Regions from separate parts of the Oceanobacillus luteolus genome, predicted to be linked through region 2. Evidence: riboswitches for the same ligand, from Rfam matches in the RefSeq annotation. Region 2 holds a riboswitch; the other holds the start of a gene.
What was found. Region 2 has a riboswitch for S-adenosylmethionine ahead of metK (methionine adenosyltransferase). Riboswitches for the same ligand answer to the same signal wherever they lie in the genome.
Positions count from the first base shown of each region.

Region 1 (14,265 bases), on a different contig from region 2:
ATGAGTACTAGCGAAGATGATTTGAATATTCTACGTGACCAACTCACTAAAAATGGTTTTAACGTAGAACTGAATATCCAACCGGATTATGGTAGCTTTACATCCCAAAAAGAAGCGGGCAACTATGATTTAGCTTTAAACAGCTGGACGACAGTAACAGGTAACCCTGACTATGCCGTTCGTTCCTTGTTTACATCTGATGGTGATAACAGCTTGTTTGCGGATGAAAAAGCAGACGAATTAGTCAATAAAGCCAGCACACAATTACAAGATGAGTACACAGAGACTTATAAAGAATTAGAACAACATGTCGTTTTCGACCAAGCATATATCGTGCCGCTTTATGTTTCTTATAAAGCTCAGGCCGTGAATCATGAAGTCATTGATGAATCAACGGTCCGTCTACCGAAATCAAGAGCAGCAGTCTGGGAGGATTATGACTTTGTTGATGAATCAAAACGTGATTCAGAACCTTTAATTCTTCAACAAGCGATCGGCGCGTTGACTTCACTTGATCCAATTAAAGGAAATGATGGTTCCATCAATACGTTAAACACGAATATGTATGTTCGTTTAGTGAATTTAACGGATGATGACCAAGTAGTTTCTGACGGTTCCTTATCTTTAAACCATGCGATTGCAGAAGGTAACGAAGATTATTATTTCTTATTGCGTGATGATATTAATTTTGCGGCGGTAGAAGACATGGAAGCAGTTGATACTGGCGAACGTGTTGGTGCGGAAGATGTAGTATTCTCATTAGAACGTGCTAAAGATAAAGATTCAGTACCGGATCACCGCACATACAGCTTGCATGAAAGTATGAAGGAAATCTCGATTGTCAGCGATTTAAGTGAATTAGACACAGCAGCTACAGACGGTGGAACAGTACGTGAAAAGCTTGAAGAAGGAATTGAAAATGAAATTACGGAATTGGTAACAGATAAGACGCAAGCAGATAATGATTCTGGAGTATACCAAGTTGTTAAAGTAACTACAGAAAATCCATTCCCACAAGTGCTAAACTATTTAGCGCATCAATCAGCAGGAATCGTTTCTAAAGACCAAGTGGAAAGCATCAATACGTATGATGTAGAAGATTACGATGTGAATACGGATATTGCCTATGGCGACCAAAGAACAGTAACCGAGGGTAACAGCTATGATAATACGCTATACGCAAGCGGTCCTTACATCATGACGCATAAAAACGATTATGAAGCACATTTTGTGAAAAACCCAGCTTACATGCCTGGTACAGAAAAAGAACCGAAGATCTCCGAAGTCATCGTGAAGTTTATCCAAGATCCAGATAGCGCACTTTCAGCTTTGCGTAACGGGGAAATCCATATATTAAACGGAGTTCCTGAAACGAAATATGATATCGTCGAGGAAGACGACAAACTTACATTGCAACAAAATGAAAGTAACGGAGTCTCCTATCTAGCATTTAATATGGATAATCGTGAGGTTTCTTCAAGTGTGCCATTACGTCAGGCCGTACTTTATTCTGTTAACCAAGAAGAAATCATCAGTTTCTATCAAGGTAATAAAATGAATGCAGTATCAACAGTAACACCATTAGTTGATACAGGGCTATCATTGGAAGCAGATAGTGAGAAAGTGAAAGAGCTTTTGAGTGAGTATGAGGGTAACTAGGTAGATTATGAGAAATGGATGATGATAGATAATAAAAAAGTCATGTGTGGTGAGCTTTTCTTTCACACATGGCTTTTTTTAAAATTATTACTTTTGATACGCAGTTTTTTAATAATTAATTTCTGGCTTTCTCATCGTATTTGAAATTCCAATATTATTCAGCAAAACATCCCTAAACTTAAACAAAAAACAACGTTAACTTGACTACTTAAATATATCTAATGAATGGTATTTTGATTACAATACAGTAAATTATCAAAAATTATGTTATTATTTTAATTCAATAGGCTCAACCTTAATAAATTTCTAAATACAACATAATAATCTTACATAACAAAAGGAGCTGACCAATATGAAAATCGCAGTCTACCAAATGGAACTCGTCCCAGGTTCTCCAGAGGAAAACCGTGAGAAGGTTAGTCGTTGGGTTGAAACACAAATGCAGGAGGATGCGCCGGACATTATCGTTTTACCAGAAATGTGGACGACATCGTATGTGCTTGAACAGCTTGATGCAACTGCTGATGAATCTTCAGAACCGACTCAATCTTACCTGAGTGATTTGGCCAAAAAACATCAAATTAATATTGTTGGTGGTTCGATTGCCAATAAGGTGAATGGAAATATTTATAACACGAGTCTTATTTTTAACCGAAACGGTGAACTTGTTTATAAATATAATAAGATCCATCTTGTCCCGATGTTGAATGAACCAGCATATCTGACGGGCGGGGAAGAAAAGGTGGAAACATTTGAATTGGATGGGGTCCGCATGGGTGTCATCATCTGTTATGACCTCCGTTTTCCTGAGTTGGCTCGGAAGCTGGCACTGGATGGAGCGCAAGTTTTATTTGTCGTTGCAGAGTGGCCAAAGCCTCGAACAAATCATTGGGTTAGTCTGCAAATTGCTCGAGCGATTGAAAACCAGATGTATGTCGTATCATCGAATAATGTTGGTACGTTAGATGGTGTTGAATATACAGGAGCTTCGTTAATCGTTGATCCATGGGGAGAGGTCGTCGCAAAGGGTTCTGAAAATAAAGAAGAAACCATAAAGGGAAGCCTCAATCCAGAGAGAGTAGTAGAAGTAAGAAAAAATGTCCCTGTTTTTGCTAGTCGGGTTCCAGATTTATATTAATACTAAATTGAATGAGAAAAGAAGGTTATTACTATGGAATTTTCAAATCGTTTAAAAAGTTTGCCTACCCAATTCTTTGCAACTCTTGTAGAAAAGGTGAATAAAGCAGAGGCTGAAGGAAGAGATGTCATCAAATTGGGGCAGGGTAACCCAGATCAGCCGACACCGGATCACATTGTGAAGGCATTACAGCAATCTGCAGCAGATCCACAAACACATAAATACTCTCCATTCCGCGGAACAGCTGAACTCAAACAAGCTGCGGCGGATTTTTATAAACGGGAATACAATGTGGATATTGACCCGGAGACAGAAGTGGCGATTTTGTTTGGAACGAAAATCGGGTTAGTGGAATTGCCGCTTGCGCTAATGAATGAAGGGGAATTAATGTTGCTGCCTGATCCTGGTTATCCTGACTACTTATCTGGCGTAGGACTCGCAGACGTCCGCTTTGATGTCATGCCATTAGTTCGTGAAAATGGATTTTTACCGGATTATGATAAGCTTAGCCCGGAACAATTGGAAGAAGCGAAACTCCTTTATTTGAATTACCCCAACAACCCGACTGGTGCGACTGCTTCAAAGGAATTTTTTGAAGAAACAGTGAAGTTGGGTAAAGAACATGGGATTGGAATTGTGCATGACTTTGCTTATGGAGCAATTGGTTTCGATGGGAAGAAGCCGGTGAGCTTCCTTGAGGCAGACGGAGCAAAAGATACGGGAATCGAACTGTATACTTTATCGAAGACGTATAATATGGCAGGCTGGCGTATCGGATTTGCAGTCGGCAACGCTGAAATGATTGAAGCTATCAATCTATTGCAGGATCACTTGTTTGTCAGTATGTTCCCAGCTATACAGCATGCGGCGGCGGTCGCTCTTACAGAAGATCAAACTTGTGTCGATGAATTGGTTCAGCTTTATGAAGGGCGCAGAAATGCGTTGATTGCAGAATGTAAGCGGATTGGATGGGACGTTGAAGCTCCACAAGGCTCCTTCTTTGCTTGGCTTCCTGTTCCAAAAGGCTTTACGAGCGAGGAATTCGCCGATTTTCTATTGGAAAAAGCAGATGTTGCGGTTGCTGCAGGAAAAGGCTTTGGTTCATTTGGAGAAGGCTATGTCCGTATTGGCCTGCTCGTGGATGAAGAGCGCCTGAAAGAAGCCGTTCAACGAATTGAAAAGTTGAATATTTTCATTAAAGACGAAAATTATCAGAAATATAGTTGACTGAAACGAAATAATAATGTAGATTATATTAATACAATCTAATAATTTAATCTCTTATCAAGAGAAGCTGAGGGACCTGGCCCGATGAAGCTCGGCAACCTTTTTATGGCAACCATAAAAAAAGGTGCTACATCCAGCAAAACGTTATGTTTTGGAAGATAAGAGGGGAATTCTACATAATGAGCCTCTCTTTCTTTCGTTGAAAGAGAGGCTGTTTTTATACCATCAAATGAAAATCAGAGGAGGAAATAAAATGAGAAAGTTAGGTTCTGTATTCATTGTACTTTTACTTGCTAGTTTGCTAGTTGCTTGTGGTGAGGAGGAGACTGGCGATGCTGCGATAGATGAGAAAAATATTGTTGTTGGTGTTACTTCTGGTCCTCAGGAAGAGATTGCGGAAGTTGCTGCAGAGGTTGCTGCTGAAGAATTTGGGCTTGAAGTTGAATTGAAAGTATTCTCCGACTATGTCCTGCCAAATACGGCTTTATCTGAAGGTGATTTGGATTTGAACAGTTATCAGCATGGACCTTTCCTCGACCAGTTTAACGAAGACCATGGCACAGATTTAGTACCAGTTGGTAAAACAATCTTAAACCCGATGGGGATTTACTCAGAAACTTATGAGAGTATCGAGGACCTGCCGGATGGTGCAAAATTTGGTCTACCTAACGATCCGACAAATGGAGGACGTGCATTATTCATTTTAGAAGAAGCTGGAGTCATTACACTGGAAGAAGGTAAAGCAGAAACGGCTTCCATCCATGATGTGGTGGATAATCCCAAAAACCTTGAATTCATCGAGTTGGATGCTGCGCAAATTCCAAAGCAGCTCAGTGAAGTCGATGTGGCCGCCATCAATACGAACTTTGCATTAGAAGCCGGCATCAGCCCGAAAGAAGATTCGATTTTACTCGAGTCAACGAATTCTCCTTATGTGAACTACATCGTTGTAAGGGCTGAAAATGAGGACGACCCGACCGTTGAAAAATTCGTCCAAGCCTATCAATCAGATAAAGTGAAAACATTTATTGAAGAAGAATTTCAAGGTTCTATCATTCCAAGTTGGGATGAATAATCAAGAAGTAAGGATAGGAAAAAGAATGTTGCTCGGAAGCAGCATTCTTTTTCAGAAAGGAATGAACTTAAAATGATTAAATTAGAAAACGTCAAGAAAGTCTTTCCCTCAAAAAATGGGAATGTAACTGCTGTAAATAACGTAAACCTCCATGTTAAAAAAGGAGAAATACATGGTGTAATTGGTTACAGTGGAGCGGGGAAAAGTACTTTAATCCGCCTTATCAATCTACTGGAAAAGCCGGATAGCGGAAAAGTGCTCATCAATGGAACAGATCTCACTACCCTGTCACCAGAAAACCTACGTCAAACCCGACAAAAAGTTGGTATGATATTCCAACACTTCAATCTCATGAAAACGGCAACCGTTTATGATAATGTCGCTATTCCATTAAAGCTTCTTGGATATGATAAGCAAGAAGTCGAAAAACGGGTTGAAAAATATTTAAAGATCGTCGAACTATCCGACAAACATCATAGCTACCCCTCTCAATTATCTGGTGGACAAAAACAACGGGTCGCAATCGCAAGAGCATTATCACAAGAACCAGACGTCCTGCTAAGTGACGAAGCGACGAGTGCACTGGATCCTGAAACGACCAACTCAATTTTGGATCTGCTATTAAAAATCAACAAAGAGTTGGGTATTACCATTTTACTTATTACACATGAGATGAGCGTCATTCAGAAAATCTGTGATTATGTATACGTGCTAGAAAAAGGAGAAATCATTGAACAGGGATCTAGTATCGACCTATTCACTAATCCAGATCGACCAACGACAAAGAAATTCTTGGATACAATATCTCAGCGTAAATTATCAACTTCCCTTGTTGATCAATTGAAGCTCGAAGGTACGGTAACAAGACTTACATTTATCGGTGAAAACACGGGTCAACCATTGCTTGCCCATGTCAGTCAAAAATTTGGTGTTGTACCGAATATTTTAACGGCAAATATTATGGAATTAAAAAATGGCATTATTGGAAACTTAGTCGTTCATCTTGTTGGTGAACAAGATAAGATAAGCGCCTCCTTACAATTCTTAAATGATCAAGGCGTTCGAACTGAAGAAGTGGAGGGAGAATAAAATGGAAGAATTCATTCAAGAATGGTTGCCAATTATTGGCCAAGCTGTTGTAGAAACATTTCAAATGGTAGGTATCTCGTTGTTTTTCTCAATTTTAATCGGAATTCCTTTAGGGATACTTATTGTACTGACAAGACCTGGTGAAGCGTTAGAAAATAAAGTAGTCTATCAAATCCTGAATCTACTAATTAATATTGTCCGTTCGATTCCATTCATCATTCTATTATTCTTTATTTTACCGTTCACGAAACTGGTGGTTGGAACAACGATAGGAGTCAAGGGAGTTATCGTGCCGCTTGTCGTCTATACAGCTCCTTATATCGCTCGTTTAATGGAAACCTCGTTGTTGGAAGTGGACAAAGGCATTATCGAAGCGTACCGCGCAATGGGGATTAAAACAAGGCAGATCATTTGGCACGTTATGCTCCGTGAAGCAAGACCAGGAATCATCTTAGGTTTGACGATTGCGACGATTGGCTTGATTGGTGCTACCGCGATGGCCGGTCTAGTTGGAGCAGGTGGACTCGGAGACCTTGCTTACCGTTTTGGACATTTACGATATGAAGTGGATGTCATGTATGCAACTGTATTTATTCTAATTATCCTTGTTCAAGGAATACAATCTCTTGGAAATCGCATTGCAGCTAAATTGAAGAAGGAATAACAGGAGGATCTACATGACAGATAAATTATATGTTGAGAGGGATGGTGCAATTGCCTCCATCATCATCAACCGTCCGGAAAAAAAGAATTGTTTCTCGCTCGCGATGTTTCAGCGACTTGAGGATTTGCTCGATGAACTTCAAAGGGATGACTCGGTAAAACTGCTTATCGTTCGTGGTGTCGACGAAACAGCTTTCTCAGCGGGAGCAGATATCACCGAATTTCTGGAAGTTCGTCTACACGCAGAAAAGGCTAAAGCATATAACGACTTTGCGCTCGGGGCAATTGAAAAGCTGTATCGATTTCCTCGCCCGACGATTGCGATGATCCAAACACTCGCAATTGGCGGTGGCCTCGAACTTGCGAATGCATGTGATTTCAGATTCGCAACTTCAGGCAGTAAGGTTGGAATTACTTCTGCGAACATTGGAATTGTTTATAACTTATCCAGTACGAAACGACTATACAATTTAATTGGACCGTCTAAAACGAAAGAAATGCTCTATACGGCAAAACTCATCTCGGCGGAAGAAGGACAGAAAATCGGTTTAATCGATTATGTTTGTGAACCTGAAGAAATTGAGAATGAAGTTGATGCGTTTGCTAGACGGATACTTACAAAATCTCCAGTTGCCAACTCTGGTATTAAACAAGTCATACAGGCAATTATCGATGGAGAAAATACAGAAACCGAAGCCCTTTCCAATATGATACTAGAATCATACAGTTCGGATGATTATTTGGAAGGGATCCAAGCTTTCATGGAGAAAAGAAAACCAATTTTTTTGAAGGAAGAGTGATTAATCGTGACAACAACCAAACCAAGTGATTCATTCTTAGAAAATATTGTATCAGGTGCTTCCTTCCCTTTCGGTCCAGAGGAACTGGAAGCAGAAGCTAAAAAGAAGATGTCAAAAGAGGCTTTCGGCTTTACACGCTCAGGAGCCGGTGGAGAAGAAACGTTAAAAAACAACGTAGCTTCTTTCGCAAACTACTCGATTGTTCCGCAGTATTTAAAGGATGTATCTCAGGTGGATACGAGCATTGAATTGTTTGGCCATAAATATCAGCATCCATTCTTATTAGCACCGGTTGGTATGTTGAAGATCACCCACGAGGACGGGGAGATTGCCGTTGCGAAAGCTGCTGCCAAACATCATGTTCCGTTTATACAAAGCACCACCTCCAGTTACTCCATTGAGGATGTAACCGAAGCTTCTGGGACAAGTCCAAAATGGTTTCAACTATACTGGTCGAATAATGAAAACATATCTTACAGTATGGTGAAACGTGCGGAAAAAGCAGGTTACCAAGCGATTGTTTTAACGATTGATACGTTTATGTTTGGTTGGCGTGAAGAAGATATGCGAAATCACTTTTCTCCGTTAAGAGAAGGGTATGGAACAGGAAATTATCTAACAGATGATGTATTTTTAGCAACGTTACCTAACGTCGACAAAGAGTCTGTTGTTCAAGGAATTCTAGAAAATATTTACCATCCGACGCTCAACTGGAAACATGTTGCTGAACTGAGGAAATGGACCGACCTTCCTATTCTATTAAAAGGTATTTTACATCCGGAAGATGCCCGTCGAGCAATTGAAAGTGGAGCGGATGGTATTGTCGTCTCCAACCATGGAGGCCGTCAATTGGATGGAGCCGTTTCTAGTATTGATATCCTTCCGAGCATTACTGAGGTAGTGGATGGAAAGATTCCTGTCTTACTTGATAGCGGGATTCGCCGTGGATCAGATGTTGTCAAAGCACTTGCACTTGGAGCGGATGCAATATTACTAGGAAGACCTTTTGTATATGGACTAGCGATCGACGGACAAAAAGGTGTAGAAAAAGTAATTGAAAACTTCATTCAGGAAACAAAAGTATCTCTAGCGCTATCTGGAGCTATCAAAGTGAAGGATGCTCGCGATATATATATTGTAAAGCGATAAGTGAAAGAGGGAAGGTGGATGCATCATGATGAAACAAGCGCTGGAAGGTATGAAAGTAGTGGACCTCTCTCAAGTATTGGCAGGACCATATTGCACCATGGTATTAGGTGACATGGGAGCCGATGTCATTAAAGTGGAGAAATATCCGATTGGTGATGACACACGTTCTATGGGACCCTATATCGATGAGGAAAGCTATATGTATATGATGGTGAACCGGAATAAACGAGGCGTCTGTCTTAACCTTAAAGAAGAAGCTGGTTTACGTGTATTATATGATCTGGTCAAAGATGCAGATGTTTTTGTAGAGAACTACCGTCCTGGTACAACGAAAAAACTGGGAATCGATTATGACACATTAAAAGAAATCAACCCGAATTTGATCTACTGTTCCATTTCTGGTTACGGGCAAACAGGTCCCTATAGTAAAAAAGGTGGCTTTGACATCATGGCCCAAGGGCTTTCCGGAATGATTGATATGACGGGTGATAAAGAAGGAAAGCCAGCGAAAGTCGGAATTGCAATACATGACATTGCTGCAGCGCAAACTGCGATTCAATCCATCCTTTCAGCTTATATCCACCGCCTTAAAGGTGGAGAAGGCCAGTACATTGACATATCACTTGTTGATGCTGGGCTCGCTTGGACGGTGTGGGAAGCTGCTGCTTACTTCGGTAAAGGTGAAGTTCCGAAGCGAAATGGAACAGCGCACCGTGTTTCAGCACCATATCAAGGTTTTAAAACGAAAGATGGATTTATCCTGATTGGAGCAGGTAACCAGAAACTTTGGGAGAAACTATGTCTTTATGTCTTAAAGAAACCGGAATGGATAAAGGACCAACGTTTCCTGACAAACAGCATACGGGCAGAAAATGTCGCAGAACTGGAAGCTGAAATGGAACAAGTCCTCACAAAGGAATCCAGTGACTATTGGCTGCAACTATTAGATCAATACGGAATTCCGTCTGGACCAATTTTGTCCTATGATGAAGCGTTGAATAATGAACAGATTCAATCACGCGATATGATCTTGGAATACGAACATCCCGTTGGCGGCTTGATGAAGACTCTCGGATTCCCTGCTAAGTTTTCTGAGACACCAGGAAAACTAACGAAGCCGGCACCACTACTTGGACAGCATAATAAAGAAGTGTTGACAGAGCTTGGATATGCGGTTGAAGAGGTGGAAAGGTTCGTTGATGAGGGTGTGCTTCACGGTAGAAATGATTTAGTGGATGCAACCGGACGTTAGGTTGCTGTCGAAATGTTGAATGTAAAGTTTTCTCAAAAAGACGGTAAGGAGAATTCAAAATGACAACAGCAATTGTTAAAGGTGCACCTGGTCACTACAGAATTGGGGAAGGCGTCTTAAAAGAATTGGATGTGCTCCTTTCCGAATTAGACGTAAAGAAGATAGCGATTATTAGTGGTAGGAAAGCATGGGCTGAGGCTTCTCCGTATTTACCAGAAACGCTTTCTAACCATTCCAATATTACATTTGTCGATGGGCCTTGTACTTTAGAAGTGGTTGCAGAACTGTCCAAGAAATATGAAGCGGAAGCAGTAGATGCTGTCATTGGTATTGGTGGTGGAACAACATTAGATATTGCTAAGGCTACTGCTGTTGAAGCCCGAATCAAGTCGGTGCTCATTCCAACTATTGCAGCTACTTGTGCAGCATGGACTCCGCTAAGTGTCTTTTATCATGTGGATGGCACCCATTCCCATTATACGGAATTTCCTGTAGCGAATACGCTTGTACTTATTGAACCAGAAATCATTGCTCAAGCACCATTGAAATATTTGAAAGCAGGAATTGGGGATACGCTGGCAAAGTACTACGAAGCTGATGCTTTAGTCAGAGCTTTTTATAGGGATAAGGAACATCCTGTCTGGCTGCAGATATCCCAGTTTACGGCAACGCAGTGTAGAGATGTTTTACTGGACGATGGAAAGGATGCCCTCGAAGCAGTTTCAAAAAATGAGGTTACAGATGCACTCGTTCGTGTAATTGAAACGATTATTATGGCTGGCGGTATGGTCGGTGGATTTGGTGAAAAGGCAGGCAGGATTGCCGGTGCACATTCGATCCATAATGGCTTGACCGAGGCCCCAGATGTGAAGGGGATATTACATGGAGAGATTGTATCTTATGGTGTATTAGTTCAACTTGCTTTGGAAGGTAAAGAGGAAGAGCTACATAAGCTGCTTGCATTTTATGAGGAATGGGAATTTCCTACTTCATTGAAGCATTTATCGATTGATCCAGAAGATGAAGAACTTCTAGGGCGGATCATTAAAAAGATACTGTTACCTCAAGAATCGATTCATTTAATGGAAGAAGAAATTAACGAGGATAAGCTTTTATCTGCAATTCATTCAGTGGAAGCAAAAAATAAAATAAACAATTAGAAAGAAGGATAAAACATGAAGAAGTTATTATTAACAGCAATTCTAGCAAGTATTGTAGCATTATTGGCTGCATGTGGCGGGTCGGATGAAGCGGAAGAAGGTCTTTTAGAAGATGGAAAGCTTAAAGTTGGAGTGACAGCAGGTCCTCATGAAGAAATCTTAGAAAAAGTATCTGAGCTTGCAGAAGAAGAAGGACTAGAAATTGAAATTGTTTCTTTTAGTGACTATGTCATGCCGAATGTCAGCTTGTCTGAAGGTGAGCTTGATTTAAACAGTTTCCAAACTGAGCCGTTTTTCGACCATATGAATGAAGAACGTGATTTAGGATTAATTAAAGTGGCGGATACCGTTACATTCCCAATGGGTATTTACTCAGAGAAAATAACAGATCTTTCCGAGCTTGAAGACGGTGCACAAATCGCACTGCCAGGTGACCCGACAAACAGTGGCCGTGCTTTACTATTATTTGAACAAGCTGGTTTAATCAAATTGGAAGAAGGACTTGGCGTTAATGCTACAGTAAATGATATTGTAGAGAACCCAAACAACTATGAATTTATTGAACTGGATTCCGCACAAATTCCACGTCAATTAGGTGAAGTGGATATCGCTGCAATCAACTCGAACTTTGCAATGGATTCAGGACTTAGCCCTAAAGATGACTCCATCTTTATTGAGCAAGATTCTACATTTGTAAACTTGATCGCTGTTCGTGAAGAGAATAAAGATGATGAAGCATTAAAACAATTTATCGAAATCTACCAATCTGATGAAGTGAAAACATTCGTTGAAGAAAGCTTCTCAGGTTCTGTTGTTCCTGGTTGGTAAGATAGAATATACAAAGAGGCTGGCATGATGTTGCCAGCCTTTTTGTTATCAGGGGTGGCGGAATTTCAAGAGAAAAGTAATGCTTTGAAGCTAGGATGGTAACCAATCCTGTGGTTATGGTGCGAATTACGGCTGAGATGGTGTGCTTTTTTGCAAGAGGCGTGTGAATTCGAACGGGGTAGGTGCGTATTTATGCCGTTGGCGTGTGAATTTGAACGTGGTTGGTGCGTATTTATGGGGGTAGCGTGCGAATTTGAACGAGAATGGTGCGAATTCCTGCATATGGGGTGCGAATTTATTTATGACCAAAAGATATAGGGACCTGTGTTTTACTGGATTGCGGATCACCATACGCTGGAACAGAGATGAAGTAATAGTAAAACCTCCTCAATAATTTAGATTGCATGAAACAGTATATCTAATTATTGAGGAGGTTTTCTTATGATTTATTTATCTCTGAATTATGGAGCGGGTAATCTAGTTAATATGGACGAGAAAATCACATGGTCTATCAGTTAAATCTTCACACAAATCTGCTCAAAGCAAAGGGAGTTATATCCAAATCAGTATCTTTATCTATCATCATCTGACTCAGAATCTCTCCGATAACACTTCCGAATTTGAATCCGTGACCTGAGAATCCACTTGCTACGAAGATATTGCTGTAGTTTGGTAGTCTATCGATGATGAAATCTCCATCAGGCGTCATATTATATGTACATACCTTGCCTATATTATGTGGTCCTAAAGATGAAAAGTGTTTCTCGGCAAAATCAGTTACATCGCTTTGATCTGCAGGATGTTGCCCGAACTTATCCAGAGATTTTAAAGGATCTACTGGCATTCCGCCATCATGCCTTCCAATTTTAAATCCGGATTTCTCGATACTTGGAAAGCCGTAGTATGTCTGATTCCCGTCGTCAAAAGTCCATGCAGGAAAAACTGCAGCGTTGTAAATTTCTTCATTCGTTTGAAACCAGGAAAACGTCTTTCGAAGCGGTGTTAATGGGAGTTCTAATCCTAACAGTGATAATACATGATTCGTTCCTTTGCCTGCTGTAATTAATAATTGATTTCCATTTATTTTCTTTCCATCAAGGCGAACCTCTACTTTAGAATCATTCACAATCATTTTCTCGATTTTCGCGTTGCTCAACAATATTGCGCCATATTTTAAAGAGAGTTCTCGATAAGCTCGTATGGCTTCTTCACTTAATAGTACACCAGAGGTCTTTTCAAAACAGCCTACTAAATTCTTTTCCAGTTTAAATCCGGGCCATCTGTTATTTACTTCTTCAGCTGACAAAACTTCCACTGGTAGGTTAAAAGTATCTGCAGTTGTGATGACGTTTTTCAAAAAAGCAGAATCTTTTGTTCCGATATTTAACACACCGGTATTATAGAAAATTTTTCTATCAACTTCTTGTTCTAATTCCCCCCATAATTCACTCGCACGCAGAGCCATAGAAACATAATGCGATCCTTCCCCGTATGCATGCCTGATAATCCGAGTTTCTCCATGGTTTGATCCTTCCGTGTGCGGTGGATCATAGGCATCAATGAGGGCAACCCGCTTTCCTCTTTTCGATAAAAAATACCCCGCTGCCATTCCAGCAGTGCCAGCACCAACTATCACTACATCAAAGTCCATGTATTTTACCTCCCAATCATCAGTTTAAAAAGATAAAAGAAAACCACCCTACGCCGTCACAAGCAAAAAGGTGGTCCTCAACATAATAACTAAATTTTGACAACCCCTGCCCTGACGGTAGAGGTTGCAGAGAGAAGTGTTGATGCACTTCTCTCTTTGTCTATATCCATTGTACAGTATTTCATTTCTTATTTCCATTGGGCACGAATCAGTGAAAGCAGCGTGATAATGCCGTTATTTACTTAACCAAGCTGATAGGAAATCAAATAAGATATCGTAAATCCAATCAACATGATAATCGAAAATATGAAGTCCTGCTTTTGTATAGAGAATTGTCGATAGAAACTTCGACTTTTATCCCCAGTGAATCCTTTCGATTCCATTGCCATGGCAGTTCGCTCCGCTTTGCGTATCGCGCTGGCAAGGAGGGGAATCAGGTAACGCTTGTAATTTTGCCATTTCTCCCGCATTGTCTTTGCTTGATTTACGCCACGGATACGATGGGCATCGTGGATGATCATTAACTCATCCTTCAGCATCGGTAAGAACCGGTAGCCAGCAAGAACGCCGTAAG
Region 1 is NZ_JBHUDE010000048.1:6,522-20,786, reverse strand. It holds gene ACFSBH_RS11105 (ABC transporter substrate-binding protein) at 1-1,659, shown strand, start outside; gene ACFSBH_RS11100 (carbon-nitrogen family hydrolase) at 2,012-2,797, shown strand; gene ACFSBH_RS11095 (pyridoxal phosphate-dependent aminotransferase) at 2,831-4,024, shown strand; SAM riboswitch class I at 4,076-4,189, shown strand; gene ACFSBH_RS11090 (MetQ/NlpA family ABC transporter substrate-binding protein) at 4,278-5,099, shown strand; gene ACFSBH_RS11085 (methionine ABC transporter ATP-binding protein) at 5,172-6,188, shown strand; gene ACFSBH_RS11080 (methionine ABC transporter permease) at 6,190-6,852, shown strand; gene ACFSBH_RS11075 (enoyl-CoA hydratase/isomerase family protein) at 6,866-7,651, shown strand; gene ACFSBH_RS11070 (alpha-hydroxy-acid oxidizing protein) at 7,658-8,800, shown strand; gene ACFSBH_RS11065 (CaiB/BaiF CoA transferase family protein) at 8,826-10,052, shown strand; gene ACFSBH_RS11060 (iron-containing alcohol dehydrogenase family protein) at 10,112-11,212, shown strand; gene ACFSBH_RS11055 (MetQ/NlpA family ABC transporter substrate-binding protein) at 11,228-12,040, shown strand; gene solA (N-methyl-L-tryptophan oxidase) at 12,564-13,691, opposite strand; gene ACFSBH_RS11045 (energy-coupling factor transporter transmembrane component T family protein) at 13,934-14,265, opposite strand, start outside.
Region 1: another riboswitch for S-adenosylmethionine. It lies ahead of ACFSBH_RS11090 (MetQ/NlpA family ABC transporter substrate-binding protein); the one in region 2 lies ahead of metK (methionine adenosyltransferase).

Region 2 (8,378 bases):
CCATAGGCTTCTGCATTATCCAAAACACCCTGACATGTAAGTACTAGTTCAGTCAAATATCCTCCATCTTCTTGCTCTTCGCGATATGTATAATAGTTTTTTACCGGAGCACCAGGGATCAAAGCATCTTTCATCGCTTCATGTAACATACGAAAATCCTTCGGGTCCAACGATGTACTACGATCACAAAGATTATCCAAGTAGTCACTGATTGTCTGATAAGCGACAATAAACCGGATTGCTTCTTTACAATGTCTGCCAGCTAGTAATGCAAATACACCCCCACCCTGGCAGTGGAACGTTTTGGAATGAATACTTGCTAGTGCTTGTTTTCTCAGCTCCTCGTCTGGAATCGCCTGCGCCCTTTTCTTCCAATAATCCAGTTCTTCATCTATTAGGGGGAATAACTTGTTAAAAACATTGTCCAGTAATCCAAATGCCGAATTTGGTACATGCATTTGTCATAGCCTCCACATAGTTTCGTTATTCTAATCCATTTTGATATACTATCCTTATATTATCTACATACTTATGAAAATAATACAAGGGAGCGTTAAAGAATGATTGATCATTATCAAGGGGTCTATCCAACTATTCATGAATCCGTTTTTGTAGCTAAAAATGCAGTGATTATAGGGGATGTAACGATTGATGAAGAATCAAGCATATGGTTCCACGTAGTCATCCGCGGAGATTTGTCTCCTACTCGTATCGGGAAACGAGTAAGTATACAAGATCTCACTGTATTACACCAAAGTCCAAATACCCCCCTTATCATTGAAGATGATGTTACAATCGGGCATCAGGTTACTTTGCATTCATCAATCATTAGAAAAAATGCGTTAATTGGTATGGGAGCAATTGTACTGGACGGAGCAGAAGTTGGTGAGAATGCTTTTGTTGCAGCGGGTAGTCTCGTACCACCTGGTAAAAAAATCCCTCCGAACACCTTATATATGGGGAATCCAGCAAAATTCGCAAGAGAACTCACGGAAGCAGATTATCAGGAGATGGAGCGGGTCCGAAAGTCATATGTGGAAAAAGGTAAATATTATAAAGAACATACAAGTTTAGGCAGAATATAAGAAAAAGAGCTGTCCGGCTAATCCCTGACAGCTCCTACTATTTTATTCTTCATTAACTATTTTTTGTAAGTCCTCTACCTTATCTAAACTTTCCCAAGGGAAGTTAATATCCGTTCTGCCAAAATGTCCATAAACAGCGGTATTCTTATAGATCGGCCTTCTTAAATCAAGCATTTGAATAAGACCTGCGGGACGAAGATCGAATAGTTTTCTAACTGCTTTCACGAGTAATGCTTCGCTAAATTGACTTGTGCCAAACGTATCAATACTTATAGATACAGGTTCAGCTACACCGATTGCATAAGCAAGCTGGACTTCACATTTATCCGCAAGGCCTGCCGCCACAATATTCTTCGCAACATAACGAGCCGCGTACGCTCCTGAACGGTCCACTTTTGTCGGGTCTTTTCCACTGAAAGCGCCCCCGCCATGACGAGCATATCCACCATAAGTGTCGACAATAATTTTTCTCCCCGTTAAACCTACATCACCCTGAGGACCACCGAGCACGAAACGACCAGATGGATTAATGAAATATTTCGTTGCTTCATCCAGCAACTCATTAGGTACCACCGGTTTAATAACATGTTCAAGAATATCTGATTCAATTTGTTCGTTTGAAACTTCATCATGATGCTGCGTAGATACTACAATCGTATCCACACGAATCGGTTGGTTATTCTCATCGTATTCAATGGTGACTTGTGTTTTTCCATCAGGTCTTAAATAGTCTAACACTCTATTTTTTCTTACATCAGCTAAACGTTTTGCTAGTTTGTGTGATAAGTTGATGGGAAGCGGCATATATTCTTCTGTTTCATTTGAAGCATACCCAAACATCAACCCTTGGTCACCTGCTCCAATAGCTTCTACTTCCTCTTCCATCTTCCCTTGCCGTGCTTCAAGTGCTTTATTTACACCGCCGGCGATATCCGGGGACTGTTCATCGATAGCTGTAATGACAGCACAAGTCTCCGAGTCAAATCCATATTTAGCCCTTGTATATCCAATTTCTTTTATTGTTTGGCGTACGATTTGAGGTATATCCACATATGTCTTTGTAGAGATTTCCCCCGCAACAAACACCATTCCAGTTGTTACTACTGTTTCACAGGCTACACGAGCTTCAGGATCATTTTTTAAAATTTCATCTAGAATTGCATCCGAAATTTGGTCGGACATTTTATCAGGATGTCCTTCAGTTACAGACTCTGAGGTAAATAAACGACGATTTCCAGCCATAGGGCTTGTTCTCTCCTTTGTATAAAATGTAACGGAACCTGTTATTCAAAGGCCAAGGCGTAAGCGCCCGTTTAGGGACGTTCAGACTGCGCCCCACAGGACGTGGGGTGGTTTGACGTTGCCCCAGGATGGGGCGTTCTTAGTCGAACTTCCCTTCCCTTTCAGAGATAAAGGAAACACGACGAACGAAGAGAGTCGATGTTGACTTATCGTACGGAGGGACGGGAAGTCTGGGCAGTCCCTGGGCGCTGGAGCCGGACGAGGCTATACCTGTCTAATTATCCACATATAGTAAAATTAAATTACCTATGCAAATAAAATAAAAACCTTTCCACATACATGAGGAAAGGTAAGACAGCCTTTCACTCTTATTGATCAAGGTTTTACCTTGCATCAGGTTAGCACCTTTCACGAGATGTGAGGTTGCTGGGCTTCATCGGGTCTGTCCCTCCGCCGACTCTGAATAAGAGAGGATCCACTCTAAATTACATATAAAAATAGCATATGCAAAAAAATGATTTTGTATCGTGGGTTAGTATAGCATACGTGAAAAAAACTGGCAAATATAATTCGATAAGCATTTCCAATCACGCTACCCATTTGTTACAATTAAAACACCAATTAAATGAAAAGGAGGTTATTTATTTATATTTGTAATCGTTTCCTGATATTTTAGGTAACGCTTTCTCAGTAAATGCGTATGTATGATATAAAAATATTTCATATTAGTGTGGACTATTTAATTTAATGTGTTATACTAATAGCATAATTAAGATCATCGAAAAGGAAGCTTGGGATGTTTCTTAACAAAACCTTCTAAAGGCAGGAGAATGAAAATGAAAATGGTGGATAAATCCTTGACAACTCAACTGTTGAAACATGGGAATTTAAAACAAAACCTATCGGTAGCACGTCTAGTCGAACGGATTTTAGACAGGAAAGAAGGCGTATTAACATCTACCGGTGCAGTTACAGCAACTACTGGTAAATATACAGGACGCTCACCAAAAGATAAATTTATCGTTAAAGACGAAATTACGGAGAGCACAGTAGATTGGGGCAGCGTTAACCAACCGATTGATGAAGCTTCCTTCGATAAATTGTATCACAAGGTTATTGATTACCTAATGGATAAGGAAGAAGTATATCAATTTAAAGGTTATGCAGGTGCAGATAAAAAGTATCGCTTACCAATTCAAGTGTTTAATGAATTTGCATGGCACAACTTATTTGCACGTCAATTATTCATCACACCAACAGAAGAAGAATTGAAAAACCACGAAGCTGAGTTTTCTGTCATTTCTGCTCCAAACTTCAAAGCAGATCCAGAAATCGATGGAACAAATTCAGAAACATTTATTATCATTTCTTTTAAAAAGCGGATTGTACTCATTGGTGGTACAGAGTACGCCGGAGAAATTAAGAAGTCTATTTTCTCTGTCATGAACTATGTATTACCACAGCAAGATGTTTTATCGATGCACTGCTCTGCGAACGTCGGTCAAGAAGGTGACGTTGCTTTGTTCTTCGGATTGTCTGGAACTGGTAAAACAACGCTCTCTGCAGACCCTTATCGTCGCTTGATTGGTGATGATGAACATGGCTGGAGCCCGAATGGCGTTTTTAATATCGAAGGTGGCTGCTATGCAAAATGTGTTAATCTATCAGAAGAAAAAGAGCCACAGATTTTCAATGCCATCCGATTTGGCTCCGTATTAGAGAACGTAGTCATTGATAAAGAAACAAGTGAACCGGATTATGACGATACGAGTTTAACAGAAAATACTCGTGCCGCTTATCCTGTTGATAATATAGATAACATTGTTACACCAAGCGTGGCGGGTCATCCAAATACAATTATTTTCTTGACAGCTGATGCATCAGGCACCCTGCCTCCTATCAGTAAACTGACTAAAGAACAGGCGATGTACCACTTCTTAAGTGGTTACACAAGTAAACTCGCGGGTACAGAGCGCGGGGTAACAGAGCCGGAAGCAACATTTTCTGCTTGCTTTGGATCTCCTTTCTTACCGCTTGCACCAGCTAAATATGCTGACATGCTTGGACAAAAAATCGATCAATATGACTCAAACGTATTCCTCGTGAATACTGGTTGGACAGGTGGGTCTTATGGCGTTGGTAGCCGAATGAAATTATCCTACACTCGTGCCATGATCCACGCTGCACTGGAAGGTGAATTGAATAATATTGAAACAACGGCTGATGAGATCTTCGGCTTGCAAATTCCTGTCCATGTGGCAGGTGTACCTGACGAAGTGCTTATTCCGAAAAATACATGGGAAGATAAAGCTGCTTATGAACAATCCGCAAAAGAACTCGCTATGAAGTTCCATCAAAATTTCGAGAAATTCGAGAATGTAAGCGAAGCAATTAAGGCAGCAGGCCCAGCGTACAAAAACTAATCATTGTATCCTCATCCCAAAAGGATAATTATAGAGAAGAATATACAGCTATTATTGCTGAAATCCCGGAACATTATTTGTTCCGGGATTTTTTTATTCCCCCACCCTACCAATACTGCACAAAAATCACGTCTGGGCATAAACTGTAGTTGACTATCTAATACAATGCGAAAGGGTCGGACATGATGAAAAAAATAACCAAGGGGTTGCTTATCCTCGGATTTTTATTTCTTCTCTCTGCCTGTCAGGAGCAGAGCGTTAAAATTAATCTTGCTGAGGTTACCCGCTCTTTATTTTACGCCCCACAATACGTAGCTTTGGAGCAAGGTTTCTTTGAAGAAGAAGGTTTGGAGGTTGAATTACAGACAACCTGGGGTGGTGACACAACCATGACAGCTCTACTTTCCGGTGGTGCAGATATTGCATTGGTCGGATCGGAAACTTCCATTTACGTTTACGCTCAGGACTCCCGTGATTATGCAGTAAACTTTGCGCAATTAACCCAAACTGATGGTACCTTCCTTGTTGCAAAAGAAGAGTATCCAAAATTCACATGGGATGATATGAAAGGAAAAGAGTTCTTAGGTCAACGTGTCGGCGGTATGCCACAAATGGTTGGAGAATTCGTACTGAAGAAGCATGATATCGATCCTCACACAGATCTCATACTTGATCAAAGTGTTGATTTCGCAAATATTCCTAGTGCCTTCCAATCAGGAAACTATGAATTTGTACAATTATTTGAACCTACTGCAAGTGTATTTGAACAAGAAGGCCAAGGACATATTATTGCTTCGTTTGGTGAAGAGTCAGGTAAAGTACCATACACTGTCTTTATGACAAAGGAAAGCTATTTGGAAGATAATCAGGAAAATGTTGAGAAATTTACAAGGGCAATTTATCGTGCGCAAAAATGGGTTGCCGAAAACGATGCATCGACGATAGCCGAAGTGATTGCACCTTACTTTGAAGATACAGACTTAGATATCCTCACCTCATCCATCGAACGTTACAAAAGCCAAGGTTCATTTGCGGAAGATCCTTTCCTAGATGAAGAAGAATGGGAAAACTTAAAAACAATCATGGACGAAGCTGGCGAACTACCTATCGATGCTCCATATGATGATTTAGTTGATACAAATGTTGCCGAAGAAGTGATGAATGAGTAGGAGGTGTAGAAATGCCAATTTTGGAGCTTCGAGAGGTCAGCCATTACTATTTCACTAAAAAAGGCTATACTAAAGCGCTTGAAAACATCAGTTTTTCCATGGAGGCGGGTCAATTTATTTCTCTTCTTGGACCAAGCGGCTGTGGAAAGTCAACGATCCTCTCCATTGTTGGACGATTGCTTGAGAACACATCAGGCAAAGTCCTTATCCATAATGAACCAATAGATAAGAATGAAGCTGAAATAGGATATATGCTGCAACAAGATTACCTATTTCCTTGGAAAACAGTTCTCGATAACGTTATGTTAGGACCAAAAATCCAAAAAAGGCAAAACAAAGAATTAGAGGACCGGGCAAAAAAACTGTTGCAGGAAGTTGGTTTAGGTAATGTATTATCCCAATATCCGAAAGAGTTATCAGGTGGAATGCGCCAGCGCGCTGCACTCGTAAGGACTTTAATGAACAACCCAGAAATATTCCTTCTCGATGAGCCCTTCTCCGCTTTAGACTTTCAAACAAAATTGAAACTTGAAGACCTGGTTGCGACTATTCTTAAAAACTACCATAAAACAACAATCCTTGTGACTCATGATATTGGTGAAGCGATTGCTATGAGTGATTCCATCATCATTATGCATGCAAACCCCGGAAGAATTGCACATGTGTATGATGTACCAGAGGTATTACGAAATGAAACTCCGATGATTGCAAGAAAACATGAAGCATTTCAACCATTATTCGATAAAATTTGGCAAGACCTTGAAGAAACAGAATCAAAGGAAAAAATAGGTGACTCGACATGAAATTAACGAAGGATGAAAAGCTCTTTCAACAATATCAAAGAGGCTTACTAAAAGAAAAGAGAATTGTCTTTACTTGGCAGTTGAGCATTGCTGTTATTTTCTTTTTAAGTTGGGAAATTACTAGCCGGTTTTACATCATCGATCCATTACTGTTCAGCTCACCGACGAAAATTTTTGAATTGATTATAACGAGAATTTCTAATGGCACGATGTTCTCCCACATTTCTATTACTTTATTTGAAACGTTACTAGGATTCCTTATTGGAACAATCGGTGGAGTTTTAATCGCAACCTCATTATGGTATTCTGACCGATTCGCCAACATTATGGATCCTTATCTCGTTATTTTCAATGCCATGCCTAAGGTCGCTTTGGGTCCCATACTCATTGTTGCTTTAGGGCCAGGATATATGTCCATTATTGCGATGGGATTCATCATTTCGGTCATCGTTACGACCTTGGTTGTCTATCGGGCATTCCTTGAAGTTGACCAAAATTATACGATGGTACTTCGAAGCTTCGGAGCAACGAAATCACAAATTTTTAAAGAAGCCATTTTTCCAGCAGCATTACCTGTAATGATTTCTACTTTAAAAGTAAATGTCGGTTTATCTTGGGTAGGGGTCATTGTTGGAGAATACCTTGTATCTAAACAAGGACTTGGCTATTTAATCATTTATGGTTTCCAAGTATTCGACTTTACTTTAGTCATGTCAAGTCTGGTAATTATCGCAATTCTAGCTGCCTTAATGTATAAAGGAGTGGAGAAGTTAGAACATTGGCTAATCAGACATACGAAATAAAAGAAATCGTCTTTTGCAAGGCGATTTCTTAGCTTTTATTATGTTCTTTAATAATATAGTCAATAGCATAATCAATAACCTTATCTTTCATAATAAAGCTATACTTCGGATTATGGTTGACATTATTTGGTATATTGTCGATAATTACAGGGCCTTCCGTTTCGAAATAAGTATCCCGATCATTTAATTCTTCAATTTCTGCATAATAAATGTTTTTGATGACATAATCCTTTCTGCCATCTACATAATATTGTCCGATGTATTGTAGATGTGATGCTTTTCCACCTGTCTCTTCCATCACTTCACGAATACCAGCTTCCTCAGCAGTTTCACCTTCTTCCACTTTTCCGCCTGGAAATTCCAACCCCCGTTCCTTATGTCTCGTCAATAACCATTTACCCTGATAGCGACAAATAATCAGTACATGCTTAGGCTGTTCAGAAAAAGGATGATCCTTAAAAGACAGATGCACTTCATTATTGTAATAATCTCTAAATTTTATCAAAAAACACACGACCTTTGATGATTATTATTCCTCTTCTTTTGTCATTATATCGTTAAAAGTTGGAAATTGCTCTTTCTTTGTTTCATCCGTTTTACTTTTTTAGTACTATCCTCAACAGATCACGTTCAAAAACACGTCTTAGAGTAAGGATTTAGATAGACGCGGATGGCAATGAAATCAATTATTTAATATACTCTTACGGATTACATAAAAAAAAGAGGGAGACCCTCCCCGCTGCTTTAAACGAGATGGTCTCCAGGTTTATCAATAATGTCAAGCGATTGGATATGTTCTTTTGCTTGCTCATCACCCAGCTTATAAAGCAAGGAGTACAATTCTTTAAGATTT
Region 2 is NZ_JBHUDE010000119.1:334-8,711, reverse strand. It holds gene ACFSBH_RS13345 (tetraprenyl-beta-curcumene synthase family protein) at 1-458, opposite strand, end outside; gene ACFSBH_RS13340 (gamma carbonic anhydrase) at 561-1,085, shown strand; gene metK (methionine adenosyltransferase) at 1,128-2,327, opposite strand; SAM riboswitch class I at 2,693-2,797, opposite strand; gene pckA (phosphoenolpyruvate carboxykinase (ATP)) at 3,164-4,750, shown strand; gene ACFSBH_RS13325 (ABC transporter substrate-binding protein) at 4,936-5,919, shown strand; gene ACFSBH_RS13320 (ABC transporter ATP-binding protein) at 5,931-6,722, shown strand; gene ACFSBH_RS13315 (ABC transporter permease) at 6,719-7,525, shown strand; gene ytkD (RNA deprotection pyrophosphohydrolase) at 7,554-8,030, opposite strand; gene ACFSBH_RS13305 (hydrolase) at 8,270-8,378, opposite strand, start outside.